4 regions of the Variovorax sp. OK605 genome follow, and region 2 is predicted to be linked to each of the others. Evidence: predicted binding sites of a transcription regulator. Region 2 holds the regulator's gene; each other region holds the start of a gene.
The links. The regulator sigma-54, encoded in region 2, starts transcription at its own class of promoters, with help from an activator protein. The targets are predictions, from matches to a motif close to TGGCANGNAANCTGCTTT.
Positions count from the first base shown of each region.

Region 1: glnA (type I glutamate--ammonia ligase) is a predicted target of sigma-54. The motif match lies at 2,039-2,056, and genes of this name have one in related genera.
Region 3: BM013_RS38185 (transglutaminase family protein) is a predicted target of sigma-54. The motif match lies at 2,186-2,203, and genes of this name have one in related genera.
Region 4: nirB (nitrite reductase large subunit NirB) is a predicted target of sigma-54. The motif match lies at 1,678-1,695, and genes of this name have one in related genera.

Region 1 covers NZ_FOWL01000002.1:592,682-597,357, forward strand. The annotation lists gene BM013_RS07150 (sterol desaturase family protein) at 1-211, shown strand, start outside; gene BM013_RS07155 (EI24 domain-containing protein) at 262-1,158, shown strand; gene BM013_RS07160 (competence/damage-inducible protein A) at 1,155-1,955, shown strand; gene glnA (type I glutamate--ammonia ligase) at 2,102-3,517, shown strand; gene BM013_RS07170 (hypothetical protein) at 3,676-4,182, shown strand; gene glnL (nitrogen regulation protein NR(II)) at 4,184-4,676, shown strand, end outside.
Region 2 covers NZ_FOWL01000004.1:158,637-163,312, reverse strand. The annotation lists gene lptA (lipopolysaccharide transport periplasmic protein LptA) at 1-111, shown strand, start outside; gene lptB (LPS export ABC transporter ATP-binding protein) at 108-902, shown strand; gene rpoN (RNA polymerase factor sigma-54) at 921-2,522, shown strand; gene BM013_RS12275 (phospholipase D family protein) at 2,533-4,134, shown strand; gene BM013_RS12270 (LysE family translocator) at 4,156-4,676, opposite strand, start outside.
Region 3 covers NZ_FOWL01000027.1:45,684-50,359, reverse strand. The annotation lists gene BM013_RS38185 (transglutaminase family protein) at 1-2,112, opposite strand, end outside; gene BM013_RS38180 (DNA internalization-related competence protein ComEC/Rec2) at 2,311-4,671, shown strand.
Region 4 covers NZ_FOWL01000010.1:225,395-230,070, forward strand. The annotation lists gene BM013_RS25915 (2-hydroxychromene-2-carboxylate isomerase) at 44-685, opposite strand; gene BM013_RS25920 (DUF1289 domain-containing protein) at 682-939, opposite strand; gene BM013_RS25925 (YbaK/EbsC family protein) at 936-1,424, opposite strand; gene nirB (nitrite reductase large subunit NirB) at 1,910-4,450, shown strand; gene nirD (nitrite reductase small subunit NirD) at 4,477-4,676, shown strand, end outside.

The DNA.
Region 1 (4,676 bases), on a different contig from region 2:
CGGCAAGAGCACGCTCGGCGGCCACAACTTCGGCGTGCTGCTGCCGTGGTGGGACATGATGTTCGGCACCGCCAACTTCGAGAACCGCTACGACCCCACGGGCATCCGCGACCAGGTCGAACCCGGCGGCGACGGCCGCGTGCGCGAGTACGGGCGCGGCTTCTGGGCGCAGCAGTGGCTCGGCCTGAAGCGAATGGTCGGTCGCGGCTGAGGGGCTCCGGCCCCTGACAGCCTCGCCCGAGGCGTTATCCTCGCTGCCTCATGCGCCTGCTCCTCGACTCCTTCTGGCGCGCGGTCGCGTATTGCATGCTGCCGCGCGTGATCGTGCTGTCGCTCCTGCCGTTGGGCCTGATGGTGGTGCTGGCCGCCGGGCTCGGGTACTTCTTCTGGGATGGCGCGGTGGCCTGGACGCACGGCGCACTCGACGCCTGGCCGCTGCTCTCGAGCTTCTGGGCCTGGATCGGCCGGCTGTTCTCCGGCGATATCACCGGCGTGCTCGCGCCGATGGTCGTGGTGCTGGCGGCCACGCCGCTGATCGTGGTGATCTGCCTGCTCATCGTGGCCGGCTTCATGGCGCCGGCGCTCACCAAGCTGGTGGCCGAACGGCGCTTTCCCTCGCTCGAGCAGAAGAAGGGCGCCTCTTTCTTCGGCAGTGTGATGCGCTCGCTCGGCGTCACCGTGCTGGCACTGGTTGCGCTGGTGGTGTCGATGCCGCTGTGGCTCATTCCGCCGCTGGTGCTCATTCTTCCGCCGCTGATCTGGGGCTGGCTCACCTACCGCGTGATGAGCTTCGACGCGCTGGCCGAGCACGCCAACCCCGAGGAGCGCGCCGCGCTGATTCGCGCGCACCGCGTGCCGCTCTTGTGCGTCGGCGTGCTGTGCGGCTACCTGGGCGCCGCGCCGAGCATCGTCTGGGCGTCGGGGTTGCTGTTTGCCGCCGCCTTCTTCGTGCTGGTGCCGATCGCCATCTGGATCTACACACTGGTCTTCGCCTTCTCGGCGCTCTGGTTCGCCCACTACTGCCTCGACGCGCTCGCGCAACTGCGCGCGCAGCGCGCGGCGGCCGCGGCGTCGGGCGCGACCGGCATGCCGGCCCTGGAGGCCGCGCAGACCGCGCAAGCCAACCGGGCCGCTCTTTCTCAATGGGGTTCACCATGACACGCGCATTCGGTCTCATCGTCGTCGGCGACGAGATTCTTTCCGGCAAGCGGGCCGACAAGCACATGGCCAAGGTCATCGAGCTGCTCGCCGCGCGCGGCCTGCAGCTGAGCTGGGCCGAGTACGTCGGCGACGAGCCGGCGCGCATCACCGCCGCGCTCGCCCGCGCCTTCGCCTCGGGCGACATCGTCTTCTCGACCGGCGGCATCGGCGCCACGCCCGACGACCATACCCGCCAGTGCGCGGCCAAGGCGCTGGGCGTGCCACTCGCGCTGCACCCCGAGGCCGAGCTGCTGATCCGCGAGCGCATGCAGGACACGGCGCGCGAGCAGGGCGTGCCCTACGAGCCCGACCGGTCGGACAACGTGCACCGGCTCAACATGGGCGTGTTTCCGCAGGGCGCCGCGCTCATCCACAACCCGTACAACAAGATCCCCGGCTTCAGCGTCGGCGACGTGCATTTCGTGCCGGGTTTCCCGGTCATGGCCTGGCCGATGGTCGAGTCCGTGCTCGACGGCCGCTACGCCGATCTTTTCACCCGAAACGCGGTCGCCGAGAAGTCCGTGATCGTTTTCGGTGCCATGGAGGCCACCCTGACCCCGCTGATGCAGGCCATCGAAGACCAGCACGCCGGCATCAAGGTGTTCAGCCTGCCGAGCGTCGATCACCCCGAATATGGCCGTCATATCGAGCTGGGCGTGAAGGGCGACCCCGGCCGGCTCGATGCGGCCTATGCGCAGCTGATCGAAGGCCTGCACGGTTTCGATGCGAAGCTTGGCCCTGAATTGGTGCGTTAATTTCAATCGCACCAAAATAGGGAATTACTGCCTTTATTTGGGGTTTGCAGTGTTCACCAAAGCCTCATCGCCTGAGGTGACAATGGCACAGAAACTGCATCCCTCGTCCCCGTATTCCTAACCACCATCCAACTCAGGAGAAACTGATGGCAAAGACCGTCGCCGATGTACTCAAGCTCGTCAAGGAAAACGAGGTCAAGTTCGTCGACTTCCGCTTCACCGACACCCGCGGCAAAGAGCAGCACGTGACCGTGCCCGTGTCTCATTTCGATGAAGACAAATTCACCTCGGGCCACGCATTCGACGGCTCGTCCATCGCCGGCTGGAAGGGGATCGAAGCTTCGGACATGCAGCTCATGCCCGACCCGAATACCGCGAACATCGATCCGTTCTTCGAAGAGACGACGATGATCCTGACCTGCGACGTCATCGACCCCGCCGACGGCAAGGCCTACGAGCGCGACCCGCGTTCGCTCGCCAAGCGCGCGGAAGCCTACATGAAGGCTTCGGGCCTGGGCGACACCGCTTTCTTCGGTCCGGAACCCGAATTCTTCGTGTTCGACGGCGTTCGCTGGAAGAACGACATGTCGGGCTGCTTCGTGAAGATCGACTCCGAAGAAGCCTCGTGGAACACCGACAAGGAATACGAACACGGCAACACCGGCCATCGTCCGGCGGTCAAGGGCGGCTACTTCCCGGTTCCTCCGGTCGACAGCTTCCAGGACATGCGTTCGGAAATGTGCCTGGTGCTCGAATCGCTCGGCATCCCGGTCGAAGTGCATCACCATGAAGTGGCCAACGCCGGCCAGATGGAACTCGGCACCAAGTTCAGCACGCTGGTCCAGCGCGCCGACTGGGTCCAGTTGCAGAAGTACGTGATCCACAACGTGGCCCACGCCTACGGCAAGACCGCCACCTTCATGCCCAAGCCCATCGTCGGCGACAACGGCTCCGGCATGCACGTGCACCAGTCGGTCTGGAAGGACGGCAAGAACCTGTTCGCAGGCGACGGCTACGCCGGCCTGAGCGACTTCGCTCTGCACTACATCGGCGGCATCATCAAGCACGCACGTGCCCTGAACGCCATCACGAACCCCGGCACCAACAGCTACAAGCGCCTGGTCCCCGGCTTCGAAGCCCCGGTGAAGCTGGCCTACTCGGCCAAGAACCGCTCGGCCTCGATCCGCATTCCGTTCGTGGCCAACCCCAAGGGCCGCCGCGTCGAAGCGCGCTTCCCCGATCCGCTGATGAACCCGTACCTGGGCTTCGCCGCGCTGCTGATGGCCGGCCTCGACGGCGTGGAAAACAAGATCCATCCGGGCGAAGCCGCCAGCAAGGACCTGTACCACCTGCCGCCGGAAGAAGACGCGCTGATCCCGACCGTGTGCCACAGCCTCGACCAGGCCCTGGAATACCTGGACAAGGACCGTGCGTTCCTGACCAAGGGCGGCGTGTTCACCGATGCCTACATCGACGCGTACATCGAACTGAAGATGCAGGAAGTCACGCGCTTCCGCATGGCGACGCACCCCGTCGAGTTCGACATGTACTACTCGCTGTAATCGCCACGGCGACGCAGCCATTCCCCTCGGCCTTCCGAGGGGATGTAAGTCGAAAGGACGGCCTCGGCCGTCCTTTTTCATGGGGGCGGAACATCTTGTCACCAGTGGCGTCGAATTGCACGAAAATGCGCCTTTGTCGCGCCATCCACCCGATACACATGAAGACTGCTTCTCTCATTTTCCTGGCCGCATCCCTGATCGCGCTGCCGGCGCTCGCGCAAGAACGCGTCTGGCGCTGCGGCAACGAATACACCAACAACGCCTCCGTGGCCCAGCAAAAGGGCTGCAAGCTGCTCGAAGGCGGCAACGTGACGGTCGTGCAAGGCACCAAGCCTTCGGGCGGCGGCTCCGCATCGTCGTCGGGCTCTTCCGCGGCGCGTGCGCCGGCCGGCAGCCCGCGCGTCGAAGGCGTCGACCAGCGTGCCCGCGACGGCGAGGCGCGCTCGGTGCTCGAGTCCGAGCTCAAGAAGGCCGAGTCGCGCCAGGCCGAGCTGCAGAAGGAATACAACAACGGCGAGCCCGAGAAGCAGGGCAGCGAAGGCAAGAACTACCAGAAGTACCTGGACCGTGTTGCCGAAATGAAGGCCGAGCTGGCGCGCAACGAGAGCGACATCGCCGGCATCCGCCGCGAAATCGGCCGCCTGCCCGTCAAGCAGCCCCAATAACATGGTGTTCGGGAAGAAGGCGAACGGCGCCAACCTGCGCTTCCAGTCCTTCGACCTGCTGTCCACGCTGATCGCGGTGGTCAACAGCGACGGCTCCGTGCTGTTTGCCAATGCAGGTCTCGAAGACGCACTGGGCACCTCGCGGCGCACGCTCGAGGGTTCCCAGTTCGGCGCATGTTTCCATGAGCCGCAGGTGCTGCGCACGGCCCTCGATGGCGCCAGCAGCAACGACTTTGCAACGCTGCGCTACGAGGCCTTTTTGCGCCGCGTGAACCACGAGCTGATGCCGGTGCAGGTGACGCTGGCGCACGGCGACAAGAAGGGCGAACTCATCATCGAGATGTCGCCGCTGGAGCAGCAGGTGCGCCAGGACCGCGAGGAGCGCCTCATCGACCAGGCGCAGGCCAACAAGGAACTCATCCGCAACCTCGCGCACGAGATCAAGAACCCGCTGGGCGGCATCCGCGGCGCGGCGCAGTTGCTTCAGATGGAGG
Region 2 (4,676 bases):
CCGGGCGCTCCGGCCGGTGCCAAGGCGCCGCCGCCGGCACCCACCCCGGCGCCCGGCAAGGGCCTGCGCCCGAGCACCACGCTCAGTGACGAGGGAGAAACCCGCAAGTGATCGAAACCGCTGGAACGCAGGACGCCAACGGCACGCCGGGCAGCCGCCTGGTCGCGCGCGGCCTGAAGAAGAGCTACGGCAGCCGCACGGTCGTGAAGGACGTCTCTCTCGACGTGCAGAAGGGCGAAGTCGTCGGGCTGCTCGGGCCGAACGGCGCGGGCAAGACCACTTCGTTCTACATGATCGTCGGGCTGGTGCGTGCCGACGCGGGCGACATCACCATCGACGGCGAGCCGATCGCCCACATGCCGATCCACCGCCGCGCCCGCATGGGCCTGAGCTACCTGCCGCAGGAAGCCTCGATCTTCCGCAAGCTCACGGTCGAGGAAAACGTGCGCGCCGTGCTCGAGCTGCAGCAGGAGCCCGACGCCAACGGCAAGATGGCGGCGCTGTCCAAGCAGCACATCGAAGAGCGCCTGTCCGAGCTGCTGGCCGACCTGCGCGTGGACCATCTGCGCGATTCGCCCGCGCTGGCGCTGTCGGGCGGCGAGCGCCGCCGCGTCGAGATCGCGCGCGCGCTGGCCACCCAGCCGCGCTTCATCCTGCTGGACGAGCCCTTTGCCGGTATCGACCCGATCGCGGTGATCGAGATCCAGCGGATCATCAGTTTCCTGAAGGAACGTGGCATCGGCGTGCTCATCACCGACCACAACGTGCGTGAGACGCTGGGCATCTGCGACCACGCGTTCATCATCAGCGACGGGCACGTGCTGGCACAAGGCACGCCTTCGGAGATCGTCGACAACGCCGAAGTACGCAGGGTGTACCTCGGCGAGCACTTCCGGATGTAAGGGAGGGTCGGGTTCTCCATGAAGCAAGGGCTGTCCCTTCGCGTCTCGCAGCATCTTGCGCTGACGCCCCAGCTCCAGCAGTCCATTCGGCTGCTGCAACTCTCCACGCTCGAACTGAGCCAGGAGGTGGAGCAGATGCTGGACGAGAACCCGTTCCTGGAGCGCACCGCGGAAGAGGCGGCGCGCGAGGAGTTCGGGCTCGACACGGCCGATGCGCCGGTGCCGCGCGATGACGCAGGCGACAGCGCCGATGGCGGCGAGGGCGACTTCACTCCATCCGCAAGCACCTCCAGCACGTCCACGGAAACCAGCACCAGCAGCACGGAGTCCGACGGCCCGGCCGCCGAAATCACCGAGCGCGAGCCCGACTGGGAAGGCGACGGCACCGTCGACATGGCGGCGCCCGACGACAGCGAGTGGGGCAGCGACGCGCCCGCGCGCCAGAACAACCTGGGCGACGACGAACGCGCCGACGCCACCGAGCTCGCGCGCAGCCAGGAGTCGCTGCAGTCGTTCCTGCACCGCCAGGCGCTGAGCCTGCGGCTGAACGAGAACGACAACGCCGCGCTGCGCTTCCTGATCGAATCGCTCAACGACGACGGCTACCTCGAAGACTCGCTGCCCGCGCTGGCCTCGGGCCTGGCCGGCGACGACAACGACCAGTTCGACGACCTCGTGCACCACTTCCAGGTGGCGCTGGGCCTGCTGCAGAGCCTGGAGCCCGCCGGCGTCGGCGCGCGCGACCTGGGCGAATGCCTGAGCATCCAGCTGCGCGCGCTGGCCAGCGAGGACGAGAGCGACGACCAAGCGCTGGTCCGCAAGACCGCCATCGCCATCTGCAAGCTGCCGATGGAGCTGCTCGCGCGGCGCGACTTCAAGCGGCTGGCCACGCTCACCCGCACCAACGAGGAGCTGGTGCGCTCGGCGCTGCAGATCATCGCGCGCCTGGAGCCCAAGCCAGGCCGGCGCTTCGTGGACGTCGAGCGCAACATCGTCATTCCCGACGTGATCGTCACCAAGACGGGCCGCGGCACCAACATCAAGTTCCGCGTCATGCTGAACCCCGAGGTCATGCCGCGCCTGCGCGTGCACGACATCTACGCCGGCGCGCTCAAAGCGCACAAGGGCGAGGGCAGCCAGGCGCTGTCGCAGCGGCTGCAGGAGGCGCGCTGGTTCATCAAGAACATCCAGCAGCGCTTCGACACCATCCTGCGCGTGAGCAACGCCATCGTCGAGCGGCAGAAGAGCTACTTCGTGCACGGCGAGCTCGCCATGCGCCCGCTGGTGCTGCGCGAGATCGCCGACGAGCTGGGCCTGCACGAGTCGACCATCTCGCGCGTGACCACCGCCAAGTACATGTCCACGCCGTACGGCACGGTCGAGCTCAAGTACTTCTTCGGCTCGGCGCTGGGCACCGAGACCGGCGGCAACGCGTCGAGCACCGCGGTGCGCGCGCTGATCAAGCAGTTCGTGAGCTCCGAGAGCATCAAGAAGCCGCTGTCGGACAGCCAGATCTCCGAGATGCTGAAGGAGCAGGGCATCGAGTGCGCGCGCCGCACCGTGGCCAAGTACCGCGAAGCGCTGCGCATCGCCCCCGCCAACCTGCGCAAGGCGCTGTAGAAAGCCGCCGATGAGCCGTCGCCCGATGTCGCGCTGGGGGCATTGGATGTCGGCTTTGCTTGCCGTGCTGTTTTTTTCCGGCTGCGCCACCTTGCCCGACGAGGCCCCGCGCCCGCCCACCAAGGCCATGGCCGCGTCGGCCGACACCGCGCTGGGCAAGATCGCGCTGGCTGCCCAGCCCGACCCCGACCTGAGCGGCTTTCGCCTGATGCCCGGCGGCGACTTCGCCTTCGACACCCGCATCCAGCTGGCCCGCCGCGCGCAGCGCACGCTCGACGTGCAGTACTACCAGATCGAGAACGACGAGACCGGCCGCTACCTGCTGCGCACCCTGCGCGACGCCGCGCTGCGCGGCGTGCGCGTGCGGCTGCTCATGGACGACCTCTACACCTCGGGCGAGGACGAGCTGCTGCGCGGCTTCGCCGCCACGCCCAACGTGGAGCTGCGCCTGTTCAACCCGTTCCCGGCCGGACGCGGCAGCATCCTGAAGCGCTTCACCGCGTCGCTGTTCGACTTCAGCCGCGTGAACCGGCGCATGCACAACAAGCTGTTCATCGCCGACGGCGCGATGGCGGTGGCGGGCGGACGCAACATCGGCAACCAGTACTTCCGGCGCACCGCGGGCGAGAACTTCCTCGACCTGGACACCTTCGTCACCGGCGCGCTGATGCCGCGGCTGGGCAGCCTGTTCGACCAGTACTGGAACAGCGTCTACGTGCGGCCGGTGGCGTCGGTCGTGGCCAGCGACCTGTCGCGCGAGGAGCTGCAGCGCCGCTTCGAGGCCGCCACCGCGCCCGGCACCACGCCACCCCCGCCGCCGCCCGCGCCCAACGACCTGCTGGGCTACAGCCCGATGGCCGACGACCTGGACAGCGGCAAGCTCAACCTGATCTGGACCCTGGCCGAGGCCTACGCCGATTCGCCCGACCGCGTGATCGGCAAGACCGCCTCGTACGGCGGCGTGCCGCTGCTGGACGTGGACAGCGTGCGCTACAACGTGGTCGAGCAGATGCGCCGTGCGCGCGCCGAGGTGACCATCGTCTCGCCGTACCTGATCCCGGGCGCCACGGGGCTGGAAGTGATGCGCGAGATCCGCCGGCGCGACGTGAAGATCAGCGTGGTCACCAATTCGCTGGCCGCCACCGACGAGCCGCTGGTGCACACCGCCTACCGGCGCTACCGCCCGGACATGCTCAAGCTGGGCGCCGACCTGTACGAGCTGAGCTCCACGCGCACCCGGCGCAGCGTGCGGCTGGGGCTGTTCGGCACCTCGGTGGGCCGGCTGCACGCCAAGTCGGCGGTGATCGACCGGCGCACGCTGTTCGTGGGGTCGATGAATTTCGATCCGCGCTCGGAGTCGGCCAATACCGAGATCGGCCTGATCATCCACAGCCCCGAAATGGCGCAGCAGATGCTCAAGCTGCTCGACGTGCTCAAGCAGCAGGGCGCCTACCGGCTGCGCTTTGCCGAGGGCAGCAACGAGTCGCGCATCGAATGGACCAGCGAGGAGGCCGGCAAGCTCACCGTGCTGACCGAGGAGCCCGACTCGGGCTTCTGGGACCGCACCATGCTCGAGATCCTGGCGCCGCTGACGCCGGAGAGCCTGCTCTAGGCTGCGCGGTCCGGGCCGGCGCTAGTTGCCGCGAACCGCCGACCACACCAGCCGGACGCCCAGCAGCCCCATCACGCCGCCGGCCACGCGGTCGATCCAGACCTTGTAGTGCAGGTAGGCCGAGCGCGGCGCCGCCGACGACAGGGCCAGCGCCACCACGGTGTACCAGCCGGTCTCGATGCAGAAGATGACGGCCGGCACCGCCAATGCCAAGGCGAGCGGCACGTCGTGCGGCAGGAAGGCGGCAAAGATGCTGGCGTAGACCACCGCCGTCTTCGGGTTGCTGACCTGGGTGGCCAAGCCGAAAAGAAAGGTACGGAAGGTACGCCCGCCGCGGCCCTGGCCGGCGCGCGGGTTACCTGCTTCCTGCGCCACCGGCAGCGGCTGGCGGGCGCCGCGCCAGATGCGTACCCCCAGGTACACCAGGTAGGCACCGCCGAATCCCTTGATCGCCAGGTACAGCCCGGGTACCGCCAGGAATGCCGCCTGCAGGCCGGCCAGCGCGGCGATCGCAAAGACCAGCCCGCCCGCGCCCATGCCCA
Region 3 (4,676 bases), on a different contig from region 2:
GTAGTCCTCCAGGCGCGCGAGCGGCGGCATGAAGATGTAGAGCACGCCCGAGGCGCTGCCGACCTTCTCGGCGGCCGGGCCGTTGGCGCGGCGCGGGTCGCGCACTTCGACGCACAGCGCGGTGCGCGTGACCCAGTGGGCCGATTCGCCGCGCAACGGCTGGCGCGTGGCCGGGGAGGCGGCATCGGAAGCATCCGATGCACGAGACGCATCGGACGCATCCGACGCCGACGGGTCGGCCGCATTCGCGGCGCTGCCCGGCACCTGCATGCGCAGCGACGCAGGCACCACCGGCGGCGTGCCGAAGGCGTAGGGCACGTCGCCCAGGCCGCCGGCGCCCGCACCGTTCGCGCCGCCCGCGCCCGCACCCACGGCATAGCGCGCGCGGTAGTCCGCCGAGGTCGGCAGCGCGCCGCGCGGCGCGGTCGGGTCGCGTTCGATCAGGTAGGGGTAGTCGCCCTTGCTGGCCCACGGCTGGGAGTCGAGCGGCAGGCGGTAGCCCATGGGCGAGTCGCCCGGAATCAGGTACAGGCGGTCGTCGCGCAGGAACCAGGGGCCGGTCTTCCAGGCCGGGCCTTCGAGCGGCGGCGCGTCGCGGTTCGCATTGCCGGGCTCGATGGGCAGCATGTAGCCGATCACCGCGTCGAGCTTCTGCGTGAACACGCGGCGCAGGCGCACGCGTTCGAGTTCGTCGTCGAGCTTCGATTCGAAGGGGTCGACGTTCACCGGCAGGCGGCGTTCGCGCCAGAGGTAGTAGTAGATGTCCTCGTAGCCAGGCTGCATGTAGCGCTCGGTCAGGCCGAGCTTGTGCGCCAGCAGCGTGGTGAAGCGGCGCGCGTCCTCGCTCGTGTAGTGCGTGGGGAAGCGCTCGTCGGCAAACAGCGCGGGGTCGTGCCACAGCGTCTGGCCGTCGGCGCGCCAGAAGATCGACAGCGCCCAGCGCGGCAGCTGCTCGCCCGGGTACCACTTGCCCTGGCCGAAGTGCAGGAAGCCGCCGTTGCCGTATTCGGCGCGCAGCTTCTGGACCAGCTCGGTGGCGTAGCCGCGCTTGGTGGGGCCGAGCGCGTCGGTGTTCCATTCGGCCGCGTCGCGGTCGCTGGTGGCCACGTAGGTCGGTTCGCCGCCCATGGTGAGGCGCACGTCGCCGGCCTTCAGGCGCGCGTCGACCGCGTCGCCCAGGGCCAGCACTTCGGCCCATTGCTCTTCGGTGTAGGGCTTGGTGACGCGCGGCGATTCGTAGATGCGCGTGACCTTCATCTCGTGGCCGAACTCGACCTCGGCTTCGTCCATCACGCCTTCGATGGGCGCCGCGCTCGAGGGCGTGGGCGTGCAGGCGAGCGGAATGTGGCCTTCGCCGGCCATCAGGCCCGAGGTGGCATCCAGGCCGATCCAGCCGGCGCCCGGCAGGAACACCTCGCACCAGGCGTGCAGGTCGGTGAAGTCGACCGTGGTGCCGCTGGGGCCGTCGAGCGATTTCACGTCGGGCGTGAGCTGGATCAGGTAGCCCGAGACGAAGCGCGCGGCCAGCCCCATGTGGCGCAGCAGCTGCACCAGCAGCCAGCCCGAGTCGCGGCAGGAGCCGCTGCCGTTGGTGAGCGTTTCTTCCGGCGTCTGCACGCCGGGCTCCATGCGGATCAGGTAGTTGACGTCCTTCTGGACCTGCTGGTTGAGGCCGACCAGGAAGTCGATGGTGCGCTGCTCCTTGCGGTCGACCTTGTCGAGGTAAGCCTCCACCAGCGGCGTGACCGGGTCGGCCACGAGGTAGGGCGCGAGCTCTTCGGCCTGCGAGGCGGTGTACTTGAACGGAAAGTTCTCGGCCTGCGGCTCGAGGAAGAAGTCGAAGGGGTTGTAGACCGCCATCTCGACCACCAGGTCGACCGTGACCTTGAACTCGCGCGTCTTCTCGGGGAACACCAGCCGCGCCTGGTAGTTGGCGAACGGGTCCTGCATCCAGTTGACGAAGTGCTCGGCCGGCTCGACCCGCAGCGAGTACGAGATGACGTTGCTGCGGCAATGCGGCGCGGGCCGCAAGCGCACGACCTGTGGGCCCAGCTGCACCAGGCGGTCGTACTTGTAATGGGTGACGTGGTGGAGAGCGGCGTGAATGGACATGCGTTTTTGTGTGCAGTACTGCGAGATTGCATCGAAAAGATGTCTCTGATGAGACGCATACTAGCCCAGATGCCAAGCAATTAACGCGCCACTGAGCGTGACTTGGGGGAGGGTTTGCATCATGGGTCTCGAGGTCCTTTGTTGACGCCGTTGCGCGCGTCCGGCGGTGCCGTGGGGGGCGCGGGGGCCTTCGCTGCGATGGGTGGTTCGCTGTTGGGAGCGGCCTTGCAATTGCAGCAATCGGTGTTGTGGCCGGCCTGGACCTGTGCCTTGTTGTTGCTCGTGGCCGCCGTGGGGCTGGCATGGCCGCGACGACTGTCACGGCGGTGGATGGCCATGGCGTTCGTGTGCGGCGCCCTGGCCGGCGCGGGGCTCGCGGGGTGGCGCGCCACGGCCTATGTGCAGGGTGCGCTGCAGCCCGCGCTCGAAGGGCGCAGCGTGCAGGTCACCGGCGTGGTGGCCGAGATGCCGCAGCACAACGAATCCGGCGCGCGGTTCCGCCTGGATGTCGAATCGGCCCGATGGACCGACCCCGCGGAACAGGAAAACGGTACCGATGGCGCACCGCCGGTCGTGCCCGACCGCGTCGCGCTCGGCTGGTATGCCGAAGACCTGGTCACCATCGCGCACGCCGGCGAGCGCTGGCGCTTCACCGTGCGGCTCAAGGCGCCGCATGGCAACCGCAACCCGCATGGCTTCGACAGCGAACTGTGGATGTGGGAGCAGGGCCTGCATGCCAGCGGCTACGTGCGCACCGGCGCACGCGACGCGCCTCCCGCCTTGCTCGCCACGACATGGCTGCACCCCGTCGAGCGCGCGCGGGAAGCCGTGCGCGACGCCGTGTTCCAGCGCGTGCCCGACCGCAACCAGGCCGGCGTGATCGCCGCGCTGGTCACCGGCGACCAGGGTGCCATCGACCGCGCCGGCTGGGACGTGTTCCGCGCCACGGGTGTCGCCCACCTGATGTCGATATCCGGTCTGCACATCACGATGTTCGCCTGGCTCGCCACCCACGTCGTCGGGTGGCTCTGGCGGCGCAGCACGCGGCTCATGCTGCGCGTGCCCGCGCAACAGGCCGCGCTGGCCGGCGGCGTGCTGCTGGCCGCGCTCTACGCGCTCTTCAGCGGCTGGGGCGTGCCCTCGCAGCGCACGGTATGGATGCTCGCGGCGGTCGCCTTGCTGCGCCTCACCGGCCGGCGCTGGCCGTGGCCGCACGTGTGGCTGCTGACCGCGGCCGTGGTGGTGGCGGCCGACCCGTGGGCGCTGATGCAGGCCGGGTTCTGGCTCAGCTTCGTGGCGGTGGGCGTGCTGTTCGCCACCGATGCCTCCGTGCCGGGCGAGAAGAGGTCGGGCCTGTCCGGCGCATCGTGGCGCCTCTGGCAGTTCTTTCGCGAGCAATGGGTCATCACGCTTGCCATCACGCCGTTGAGCCTGCTGCTGTTCCAGCAGGTCTCGCTCGTGGGCCTGCTGGCCAATGCCGTCGCCATTCCGTGGGTCACGCTGGTCATCACGCCGCTGGCCATGCTCGGGGTGGCGGTGGCGCCGCTGTGGGACCTGGCCGCGCGCGCCGTGCAGTGGCTGACGGTGCTGCTGCAATGGCTGGCGGCCTGGCCGTACGCCACGCTGTCGATGGCCGCGCCGCCCTGGTGGATGGCGGCTTCCGGCGTGGCGGGTGGCGCGCTGCTCGCCATGCGGCTGCCGTGGTCGGTGCGCGGGCTCGGCGTGCCGCTGCTGTTGCCGGTGCTGCTGTGGCAGCCGCCGCGGCCCGCGGTGGGCGAGTTCGAACTGCTCGGGGCCGACATCGGGCAGGGCAATGCCGTGCTGGTGCGCACCGCTTCGCACAGCCTGCTGTACGACACCGGCCCGCGCTACAACCTCGAGAGCGACGCCGGCCACCGCGTGCTGGTGCCGCTGCTGCGTGCCCTCGGCGAGCGGCTCGACCTGCTGGTGCTGAGCCACCGCGACACCGACCACACCGGCGGTGCGCCCGCCGTGCTCGCGATGCAGCCGCAGGCCGCGCTGCTGAGCTCCATCGAGGCCACGCACCCGCTGCAGGCCGTGCGTCCGGCGCGGCGCTGCGAAGCGGGGCAGCGCTGGAGCTGGGACGGCGTGCACTTCGAGGTGCTCCACCCGTTCGATGCCGACTACCGCAACCTCACCAAGCCCAACGCGGTGTCGTGCGTGCTGCGCATCGGCAACGGCCGCGCGACGGCGCTGCTGGCCGGCGACATCGAGCGGCTGCAGGAGGCCGCGCTGGTCGCGCGCGTGCCCGGCGCGCTGCGCGCCGACCTGCTGCTGGTGCCTCACCACGGCAGCAAGACCTCGTCGGGCGACGCCTTCCTCGATGCGGTCGGCCCGCGCATTGCGCTGGTTCAGGCCGGCTATCGCAACCGCTTCGGTCATCCCACGGCCGAGGTGCTGGCGCGTTATGCGGCGCGCGGCGTGCGGGTGGCCGACAGCCCGCGCTGCGGCGCCGCGCACTGGCGCAGCACCGCACCCGGCGAACTGGGCTGCGAGCGCGAGCGCCACGCGCGCTACTGGCAGCACCGCGTGCCCTGAAGCAC
Region 4 (4,676 bases), on a different contig from region 2:
GCCGTGCAGCAAAGTGCTCAGGCCTTGCTGTGCAGCCATGTGCTCAAGGCTTGTTGCGCAGCAACGAGGGGCGCTGGTCGGCGCCGGTCCATTGCGGACCGTCGAACCACGCGTCGCCCGACAGGTAGGCGCGCAGCATCGCGAGGCCGTCGAAGCCCCAGAACAGCCTGCCATCGACCACACAGGCCGGCGTGCCGAACACGCCCCGCTGCAGCGCCTCGTCGGTGTTGCGCTTGAGCAGCGCCTTGCTCTCGTCGCTGTTGGCGTCGCGCCGGGGCGCGAGCTGCGCGGTGAGCGCGGCGAGGCGCGTGGCGTCGCCCGCTTCCTCGCCGCCGCGCCACACGTGGCGGAACACGGTCTCGGCCACGAGGCGGCTGACGGTGCCGTCGTCGCCGGTCGACAGCGCGAGCCGCAGGTGCGCGAGCGGGTTGTAGGGGTGCGAGGCCGGCATCTCGATGGCAATGCCGTGCGTGTGGCCCAGCCACAGCACGTGGCGGTAGGTCCAGCTGCGCTTGGACGGAATCTCCGCCGGGCCGAGCTGGCCGTGCTGCTTGAGCAGCGCGCCCAGCAGCACCGGCTTGTAGGCCACGCTGTAGCTCAGGCCTTCGAGCGCCTCGGGCAGGTGCTCGAACGCGAGGTGCGCGTAGGGCGAGATGAAGTCCAGGTAGAAGTCGATGTGCTTCATGCGGGGGTGTCTCCAGGCACGCGCCAGATGCCGGCACGTGCGCGCAACTCTATCGCGCGCCACACGTGGCGCCGCGTCTCGTCTTCCATCTTGCTCCAGCCCGCGATCTCGGGAATGGTGCGCAGGCAGCCTTCGCAGAAGCCGCTCAGGCGGTCCATGCGGCACACCGAGGTGCAGGGCGAAGGCACGGCGTCGGCCGCGCCCTGCACGGCCACGGCGCGTTCGGCCAGTGTTTCAGCGGTGTCGAAATTCACACCACGTCCGCCACCGGCGCGCCGGTGAGCTTCTCGAGGTCTTGCGGGCGCAGCTGGAACACCGCATGCGGATGGCCCGCGGCGGCCCAGATCTCCTCGAAGCGGAACAGCTCGCGGTCGATCAGCACCACGGGCTTGGTGACGTGCCCCACGGGCGACACGCCGCCGATGGTGAAGCCGGTGCGCGACTTCACGAAGTCGGCGTCGGCGCGGCCGGTCTTGCCGACCAGCGCATCGACCTTCTTCTCGTCGACGCGCTTGTCACCCGAGGTGATGACCAGCACCGCCGCCTCGTCGCTCTTGCGGCGAAAGATGATGCTCTTGGCGATCTGCCCGACGGAGATGCCGAGCGCGTCGGCCGCCTGCTGCGCGGTGCGGCAGGCGTCGTCGAGCATGCGCGGCGAATGGGGATGGCCGGCGTCCTGGAGCACGCGCGAGACGCGCTGGACACCGTCGGGAAGGGAATGGAGTTCGGAGCCGCACATGGCTGGTTCAGCAGGTTGGCAGGTTGTAGGGGGAGATGGTGGGGGCGGTCGCCCCCGCGTTGCAGGCCCCCTGAGCATACGGAAAAGCCCCGCGCACCCGCGTTCGGCACCGATTGACGCCCCTTCGCCGGGCGCACCAATGCAGAGACGCGCGCCGGGCCAGGGCGCACGACGCCCGTGCGCGCGGTGCCGGCGGCGGTGCGATTTCGGTGCGCGACCGGGCGCGGACACGGCTTTCAGGCGGTTTTTGCGGCGGCACGGATATTGCTGGACACGAGCGTAGACCCGCTGACTTGATGGCGGGTCACAGTGCCTCCGCTAACGACGGCGGGGTTCGAGCGAGCCGATGGCCCCACGCCGCCGGTTCGTCCGCTCCAACCCAATTTCGCATCCGTTCCGTCGCGGGGGCTCCACTGCAGCTGTCCATCTACAGACAGCGTTCAGCGGGCCACGGCTTCCCGGACCGGTTGCGTGCAGGACCCCCAATGAAGATCGCAGTCATCGGCCACGGCATGGTCGGCCACAAGTTCCTCGAGCAACTCCACGAGCTCGGCGTCGCGAATGCACAGGTCACCGTGCTGTGCGAAGAGCCCCGCCCGGCGTACGACCGGGTGCATCTGTCCGAATTCTTCGCCGGCAAGACGGCCGAAGACCTGTCGCTGGTCGAGCCCGGTTTCTTCGAGCGCAGCGGCTTCACGCTGCGCCTGGCGGCCCGCGCCGCGGCCATCGAGCGGCGCAACAACACCGTCACCACCGCCGACGGCGAGGTGATCCCCTATGACAAGCTGGTGCTGGCCACCGGCTCCTTCCCGTTCGTGCCCGCCGTGCCGGGCCGCGACCGCCCCGGCTGCTTCGTCTACCGCACCATCGAGGACCTCGAGGCCATGAAGGCCTGCGGCGCCAGGTCGCGCAGCGGCGTGGTCGTGGGCGGCGGCCTGCTGGGCCTGGAATGCGCCAAGGCGCTGCGCGACATGGGCCTGGAAACCCACGTGGTGGAGTTCGCGCCGCGCCTGATGGCCGTGCAGGTCGACGAAGGCGGCGGCCGCGCGCTGCGCAACAGCATCGAGGACCTGGGCCTGCATGTGCACACCGGGCGCAACACCGTGGAGATCACCGACGGCGCCACCGCCCGCCACCGCATGGTGTTCGCCGACGGCACGCACCTGGAGACCGACATGATCGTGTTCTCCGCCGGCATCCGCCCGCGCGACGAACTGGCGCGCCAGAGCGTGCTGGCCGTCGGCCCGCGCGGCGGCGTGGCGGTGGACAGCCACTGCCGCACCAGCGACCGCGACATCTACGCGATCGGCGAATGCGCCTCGTGGAACGAGCAGACCTTCGGCCTCGTCGCGCCAGGCTACGACATGGCCCGCGTGGCCGCCAGGCACATCGCCGGGCAGGACGACGCCGCCTTCACCGGCGCCGACATGAGCACCAAGCTCAAGCTGATGGGCGTGGACGTGGCCAGCATCGGCGACGCGCACGGCAAGACGCCGAAGTCGCGCGCCTACCAGTACATCGACGAGCGCAAGCAGGTCTACAAGAAGATCGTCGTCAGCGAGGACGGCAAGCAGCTGCTGGGCGCGGTGCTGGTCGGCGACGCCGCCGAGTACGGCACGCTGCTGCAGCTGGCGCTCAACGGCATCGCGCTGCCGGCCGACCCCGAGTTCCTGATCCTGCCGTCCAGCGACGGCAAGGCCAGGCCGGGCCTGGGCGTGGACGCGCTGCCCGACACCGCGCAGATCTGCTCGTGTAACAACGTCACCAAGGGCCAGATCTGCGAAGCCGTGGGCCAGGGCGTGTGCACCAGCGCCGAGATGAAGGCCTGCACCAAGGCCGGCGCCACCTGCGGCGGCTGCGTGCAACTGGTCACGCAGGTGATGAAGATGGAAATGGCCAAGCGCGGCATGGCCGTCGACAACCACCTGTGCGAGCACTTCCCCTACTCGCGCCAGGAGCTGTACCACCTGGTGCGCGTGGGCGAGATCCGCAGCTTCGCCGCCCTGCTGGCCAAGCACGGCAAGGGCCTGGGCTGCGACATCTGCAAGCCCACCGCCGCGAGCATCTTCGCGTCGTGCTGGAACGAGTTCGTGCTCAAGAAAGACCTGGCCGGCCTGCAGGACAGCAACGACTACTTCCTGGGCAACATCCAGAAGGACGGCACCTACTCGGTGGTGCCGCGCATGCCGGGCGGCGAGGTCACGCCCGACGGGCTGATCGCCGTGGGCCAGGTGGCCAAGAAGTACGGCCTGTACACCAAGATCACCGGCGGCGCGCGCGTGGACATGTTCGGCGCGCGCGTGGAGCAGTTGCCCGCCATCTGGGAAGAGCTGATCGCGGCCGGCTTCGAGTCGGGCCATGCCTACGGCAAGTCGCTGCGCACGGTGAAGAGCTGCGTCGGCTCGACCTGGTGCCGCTACGGCGTGGACGACAGCGTGGGCCTGGCCGTGGCGCTGGAGAACCGCTACAAGGGCCTGCGCGCGCCGCACAAGATCAAGTTCGGCGTGTCGGGCTGCACCCGCGAATGCGCCGAGGCACAGGGCAAGGACGTGGGCATCATCGCCACCGACAAGGGCTGGAACCTGTACGTGTGCGGCAACGGCGGCATGAAGCCGCGCCACGCCGAGCTGCTCGCGAGCGACCTCACCAAGGCCGAGCTCATCCGCCTGATCGACCGCTTCCTGATGTTCTACGTGCGCACGGCCGATCGCCTGCAGCGCACCAGCACCTGGCGCGAGAACCTCGAAGGCGGCCTCGACTACCTCAAGGGCGTGCTGCTGCAGGACACGCTGGGCCTGGGCGGCGAGCTCGAGACCCAGATGCAGCGCGTGGTCGACACCTACCAGTGCGAATGGAAGACCGCGGTGAACGACCCCGTCACGCGCCAGCGCTTCCGCTCCTTCGTCAACAGCGAGAAGCCCGACGAGCACATCGTGTTCGTGCAGGAGCGCGGCCAGATCCGCCCGGCGCGCACCGAAGAGCGCACCGAGGAGCGCGCCAAAGCCGCCGATGTGTCGATGGCCTGAACTGAACGAACACCCAAGGAAACCCCATGACCTCGATGACCTCCATCGCCTCGCAAGACATCCGGTGGACCCCGGTGTGCGCCGCCACCGACATCCTTCCCGACACCGGCGTGTGCGCCCTCGTCGACGGCGTGCACGTGGCGATCTTCAGCGTCGGCCAGGAACAGTCGCTGTTCGCCATCGACAACGTCGACCCCAAGGCCAAGGCCAGCGTGCTGTCGCGCGG